Dyadobacter pollutisoli: one gene and its partner. The protein of the gene in region 1 interacts with the protein of each later gene in a pairwise test. Links are inferred from orthologs where the notes say so. Each region holds a gene or a part of one and is shown in the gene's direction. Other genes may lie near its edges.

Region 1 (3,329 bases):
ATTGAGCCCTTCGATGGAGAAAAAAGTGGAAGAAGCTAAAAGAACCATCGAGGAATTGCGGAAATCAGGAAAAAATGATTTTTTATTTTAATTGATCTTCCAGCTAATCGTATTTTTGCGTGATGCGAAATACTGCTTCTCCGGGAATCTTCACGACGCAATTCTGGCTGCTGGGCCTCAGCTCATTCCTCTTTTCTTCCAGCTTCAACATGCTCATACCCGAACTGCCGGGTTATCTTTCATCCATGGGCGGCGCAGAATACAAAGGTTCTATCATTGGATTATTCACATTGACTGCCGGCTTGTCAAGACCATTCAGCGGCAGACTTACCGACAGAGTCGGTAGGGTACCTGTCATGGCTTTTGGGTCTATTGTCTGCTTTATCTGTGGGTTTCTATATCCAATATTCACGACGGTGATGCCTTTTCTGCTTTTACGGCTCGTTCACGGATTTTCTACCGGGTTCAAACCCACGGGAACTGCGGCATATGTAGCGGACATTGTTCCGGCCAACCGCCGGGGAGAAGCAATGGGAATTCACGGCATGTGTATGGGGGTAGGCTCTGCATTTGGGCCCGCGGTCGGCAGTATGATCAGCATGACATTTTCGTTAAATGCGCTGTTCTACACATCATCGCTTTTTGCATTCCTTTCGATTGCGATCCTTCTAAATATGAAGGAAACGCTGAAGGAAAAGCAGCGGCTCTCAGTCAAATCTTTTCAAATCACCTGGCGCGACGTATTTGAGCCCGATGTATTTAGCCCCGCTCTCATCACTTTTTTATGCTATTTTGGCTTCGGGGCAGTTTCTACGGTTACCCCCGATTTTAGTGATTACCTGGGGCTGCAAAACAAAGGATACTATTTCATGGTCTTCACGATTTTCTCCATTCTTGTGCGTCTTTTTGCAGGGAAAATCTCTGATAAGCATGGCCGTATGCCTGTTACCATTGTAGGGTGCAGCATTTTGATAGTTGCTATGGTCATTACGGGCTATGCGAATTCCATCAGTTTGTTTTTGACGGGCGCAGCATTCTTCGGAGTTTCTATGGGTATACTTTCACCGGTACTTTCAGCATGGACGGTCGATTTGAGTCGGGACGATAACAGAGGTCGGGCGATTGCGACGATGTTCATATCCCTCGAAGCTGGTATCGGGTTAGGTGCGTTTTTGTCTGCTGCGATCTTTGCAAACCAGCGTCATAATCTGGAAAATGTATTTTATTGCATGGCAGGCTTTGCACTGGCGGCATTAATTTATGTTGTGTTCCTATATCAATTTAAAAGACACCGTTCCCGTGCTATTTGAAGATACTTATCAAACCATCGCCGCTCCCACGGAAAGTTTGTTTAAAGATAAAGGAAGTAGATTTTTAGCTTTCGCATACCCCATTCTCAATGATAGCGATGCGAAAACCTATCTGAATGAGCTTCGCGAGCTTCATCCGAAAGCAGTTCACCATTGCTACGCATATCGCTTGGGGACGGACAGGATGAGTTACCGTATGAGCGATGACGGAGAACCTTCGGGTACTGCGGGCAGACCTATTTTAAATACATTGTATTCTAAGAATGTTACGAATATTCTGGTAGTAGTTGTGCGGTATTTCGGCGGTACATTGCTTGGTGTACCGGGACTGATCAATGCTTACAAGCTGGGGACAGAAGGTGCATTGGAAAATGCTGAAATCATAACCAGGCATTTTTTCAGCATTTACAATCTGTCATTTTCTTACATTCAAATGAACGACGTCATGCGGATCGTTAAAGAAATGGATCTGCCGGTTACTGATCAGGTTTTTGAAATGGAATGTCAAATGAATGTGGAAGTCCGTACTACGCTCACCGAGCGTTTTATGGATCGGTGCGAAAAGGTGGAAGGGCTTGTGGTAAGCCTCAAAACCTGATCATTCGTTGTCTTTCAGCATTCTGATGAAATCCTCTTCGTACTCTTTGAGTGCTTTCAGTAGCTCCTTCAATTCCTTTTCTTCCGGCGTACCTTTTTTTGCACCATAAATTTCATCAGCTCTTTCTGATGCTTTCTCGTAGTCACTTTCGTTTATCAGCTTCATCACTTATGGATTTAATATTTTATCAAAAGTATTTATTGTAAAACAATGCACAAAAAAACCGGCCGCGGGGACCGGTTTTTTTCAATTTAGTTCAGATTAAAAACCTATTACGTTATTAGTATCCAGGATTTTGGGTCAATGTAGGCTTTCCGTCCAGCTGACTGTTCAGGATTTCATCCTGAGGAAGCGGGTAGTAAAGGTTTTTGGCAGTGAATGTTTTACCCGACAAATAACCTCTCTTGCTGAATACACGTCCTGATGGCTCTTTTCCAGGTACTGCTTCTTCCGCAGCATATTTGTTAAGCACTTTTTCTGCAATGCCCCAGCGTACCAGGTCGAAGAAACGATGTCCTTCCATTGCAAATTCAAGTCTTTGCTCCATACGTACCGCATTTCTTGCGAAATCAGCACCTTTGGCAGCAAAAGTACCGGCCGCATAGGGCTCAACTTTATAAGTCACAGAAGCATCCTGAACGGATCCTGTTTTTGCACGGTTACGGATCTGGTTAACATATCCCTCAGCCACAGCCAGGTTTCCCAATTCAATTTCGCATTCAGCCAGCCACAACAATACGTGCGACAGCTTGATCATGCGGAAGTTGTTGTTCACGTTCCTTTTGCTGGTAGAGTGGGTAGTACTGTTTTCTTCGGCCAGGTAGTACATCCATTTTTTACCTGTAAACGGACCTGCATATACCTGATCACGGATCCAGGCAGAACCCGGCATCGGGCCCCAATCCAGGAAGTTTACCCCGCGACGTCCAACTGTCCAGTCGAGACGGGGGTCAACAGGTACTGTTTTGTCCAATGTAAATGCAGCTGAACTTACAATTCCCTGATCATTTGGAAGGTCTACTTTATTGTAAGTATCCAACGTTCCGTCAGCGGCTGTACCAATCATTGGCAGCCCGTTTTCTGTTTTGAATGCATTCACGAGGTTATGAGAAGCCTGGTAAAAACCGCAGCATCCACGTCCGGGAGCACCAGCAGAATAGGGCCAGTTCAGGTTGTCACCCGCGTTACCATTGTTACCATTGGTCCCGTCATTTACTGAAAACTGTACCTCGAAAATAGACTCAGAGTTGTTGTTTCCGGTTGTTCTGTAGTTGTCGTGGTAGTTAGCAACCAGTTTCTTGCCTGAGTTGGTTACCACATCATCAAGCAGAGCTTTTGCCTCAGCCCATTTTTTCTCAAACAAGAAAGATTTGGCCAGGAAAGACTTGGCAGCCCATTGTGTAGCTCTTCCTTTTTGAGCC
Region 2 (3,372 bases), 2.8 Mb from region 1 along the record:
AAATGTTAAAGGCAGATTTATAAAACGGTCATTAGAGCACTACGAGCCGCTTCTACTCCTTCTTGCATTCGGGCATAATACCCTTCATCATGTCCAAGTTAAAAGCCATAGTAATTAATCAAATTTTGGGAATATCTGTTGTCAATAAAACACGCGAAAGTACGAAATTACAAAATATCCGAAGGCATTCGAATGCTTTTTCACTACTATTTAGCATGATTATATACTAATAGTACGTTTAGATAACCACGTCATAATTTTTTTTGTTCTGCCATCCCCTCCATTTCGGAAATTATTTAAAAATCGTCCGGTAAAAACGTCCTGATCTGCTGAGGTTTAAAATTACCTTTTTTCAGGCGCTTTGATTTTTTGCAGGAATGTGCCCTATATTTGGACATTCAAAGTGGTACCAGATCCCTTAAATCAAAAGTTATGTCAAAAAATCTGGTGATCGTAGAATCACCGGCGAAGGCCAAAACCATTGAAAGTTATTTAGGGCAGGATTTCACTGTCAAGTCCAGTTTTGGACACGTCCGTGACCTTCCTGAACATGATATGGGTGTTGATGTTGAGCATGATTTCCAGCCGTCTTACGAGATTTCATCCGATAAAGTAAAGGTTATTTCTGAGCTGAAAAAGCTTGCCAAAGGCGCCGAAGTGTGGCTGGCAACGGATGATGACCGTGAAGGAGAAGCTATATCATGGCATTTAAAAGAAGCACTCGGCCTGCCGGATGACACCAAACGAATCGTATTCCGTGAGATCACCAAAACGGCTTTGCAGAATGCCATATCAAAACCGAGAATCATCGACGTTGACCTGGTAGACGCCCAGCAGGCAAGAAGGATTCTGGACAGGCTCGTGGGTTATGAACTTTCACCGGTACTTTGGAAAAAAATCAGAATTGGTAAATCCAATCTCTCGGCGGGACGCGTACAATCAGTTGCTGTGCGCATTGTAGTGGAGCGCGAAAGGGAGATTGACGCGTTCAGAAGTAAAAGCAGCTTTAAAATAACTGCTCATTTTGACCTGGGCAACGGCAAAATATTGAATGCCGAACTTGCCAAGAATTTCACGACAGAAGAAGAAGCTTTCAAATTCCTTGAAAGATGCATAGGCGCACAATTCTCTATTAAAAATCTTGAAGTTAAACCAGCCAAAAAAACACCTGCACCGCCATTCACAACTTCTACATTACAACAGGAAGCGTCCAGAAAACTGAGTTTCTCCGTAGCGCAGACCATGACAGTTGCACAGAGGCTCTACGAGGCAGGAAAGATTTCCTACATGCGTACCGACTCGACCAACTTATCGGAAGAAGCACTGGAAAAGGCCAGACAGCAGATTACCGCTGAGTACGGACACGACTACTATAACAAGAGGATTTTCAAGACCAAATCTGAATCGGCGCAGGAGGCTCACGAAGCCATTCGTCCGACTGATTTTTCTACATTATCAGCAAGTAGTGACCGTAATGAGCAACGTTTGTACGAACTGATCTGGAAGCGTGCTATTGCGTCTCAAATGTCGGATGCGCAGCTGGAACGTACCACTGCTACCATTGCTATTTCAACTACGTCCGAAGAACTCATCGCGCAAGGCGAGGTGATCAAGTTTGAAGGATTTTTGAAGGTATACCTGGAATCCAGTGACGACGAAGGCGACGAAGAGCAGAAGGGAATGTTACCCCCATTGAACATTAACCAGATCCTGAATCTGGCGGATATGAAAGCAACTGAGCGCTTTACGAGAAACCCTCCACGCTATACGGAGGCAAGTCTTGTTAAAAAACTGGAAGAAATGGGTATCGGGCGTCCGTCTACCTACGCTCCCACGATTTCGACCATATTAAGAAGAGAATATATTGTAAAGGAAGACCGTCAGGGGACAGAGCGGGAGTTTAAGGAAATGACCCTGACCAATAACGAGATCAAGAGTAAGGTTAACCGGGAAGTTTACGGTTCGGAGAAAGCAAAACTATTCCCTACCAGTACCGGAATGGTGGTTAATGACTTTTTGGTAAGCCATTTCAATGACATTATCGACTACTCGTTTACCGCCAGTGTTGAAAAAGACTTTGACAATATCGCGGAAGGCCATCTTGAATGGCGCCAGATGATCAAGAATTTCTATACGCCATTTCAGAAAAAGGTAGCGGAAGCAAGAGAAGAGGCGATTGATAAAAGCCTTACTTCCAGAGATTTGGGAGAAGATCCTGCGACGGGCAAAAAGGTATCGGTGCGGATCGGTAAGTATGGGCCTTATGTGCAGATCGGTGATGTCGAGGATGAGGAAAAACCCAAATTTGCAAGCCTTCAAAAAGGCCAGCTGATGGAGACCATTACGCTCGACGAGGCATTTGAGCTTTTCAAATTGCCACGTGAAGTAGGTTTGTTTGAAGAGAAAGAACTGATCGTGAATATTGGAAAATTCGGTCCGTACGTAAAGCATGACGGAAAGTATTTTTCCCTTGCACGTACCGACGATCCAATGTCCGTAACCGAAGACCGATTGGTTGAAATCATTGCCGAAAAACGTCTTCAGGATAGCAACAGAACGATCAAGGAATTCGCGGAAGATGCGGAAGCCAAGGTATTGAATGGAAAGTATGGTCCGTATATCGCTTTTGGCAAAAAGAATGTCAAAATTCCAAAAGGAACAGATCCGGCTAGCCTGACTTACGAGGAAGTAGTGAAACTGGCTGCTGAAACTCCTGATAAACCGGCTGGTCGCGGCGCTAAAAAACCTGCAGCAAAAGCACCGGCAGCTAAAAAACCTGCCGCTAAAAAAGCGGTTAAGAAAAGCTGATTGTTTATATGTTATATTTTGCCACGGATTCACCGCAGCAGCGGCCGCAAATCTGCACGAATGCTTTCCGAAAATTTGAATTCGTGTAAATTCGTGAATCCGTGGCAAAACCAATAGATTAACCCCAAAAACGAAACCATGAAAAAACTCGTAGTACTTTCCGGAGCAGGCATCAGCGCTGAGAGTGGTATCAGTACATTTCGTGATAACAATGGTTTGTGGGACAATTACCGCATTGAAGACGTAGCTACGCCTGAGGCCTGGATCAGAAATCAGGAGCTTGTTCTCGATTTTTACAATCAGCGCAGAAAACAGGCAGCAGATGTAAAACCCAATGCGGCACATTATGCATTGGTGGAGCTGGAAAAAGATTTTGACGTTTCGATCATTACACAAAATGTCGATAATCTGCACGAAATCGCCGGTTCTTCGAAAGTAATCCATTTGCATGGCGAGCTTTTCAAATCCAGAAGTACAAAAAACCCCGATCTGGTCTATCAAATGACATCCTGGGAGCTCAAAACAGGTGATTTGTGCGAAGAAGGAAGCCAGCTGCGACCGCAC

The links.
Region 2: the proteins of ON006_RS22120 (region 1) and topA interact in binary tests that used the Escherichia coli proteins (3 or more experiments, as listed by UniProt). The link is inferred for Dyadobacter pollutisoli from one-to-one orthologs.

The regions. Positions count from the first base shown.
Region 1 is NZ_CP112998.1:5,441,815-5,445,143, reverse strand. The notes cover bases 105-3,103. They hold ON006_RS22120 (IMPACT family protein), read left to right. Parts: upstream 105-1,299; coding sequence 1,300-1,908; downstream 1,909-3,103. Other genes in these bases: ON006_RS22110 (RagB/SusD family nutrient uptake outer membrane protein), read right to left, coding at 2,189-3,103; ON006_RS22115 (hypothetical protein), read right to left, coding at 1,909-2,073; ON006_RS22125 (MFS transporter), read left to right, coding at 123-1,310. Also shown: ON006_RS22130 (hypothetical protein), read left to right, coding at 1-91; more of ON006_RS22110, read right to left, coding at 3,104-3,329.
Region 2 is NZ_CP112998.1:2,615,447-2,618,818, forward strand. Bases 79-3,120 are described here. They hold topA (type I DNA topoisomerase), read left to right. Parts: upstream 79-432; coding sequence 433-2,808; downstream 2,809-3,120. Other genes in these bases: ON006_RS10770 (SIR2 family NAD-dependent protein deacylase), read left to right, coding at 2,947-3,120. Outside these bases: more of ON006_RS10770, read left to right, coding at 3,121-3,372. UniProt on the Escherichia coli protein: Releases the supercoiling and torsional tension of DNA, which is introduced during the DNA replication and transcription, by transiently cleaving and rejoining one strand of the DNA duplex.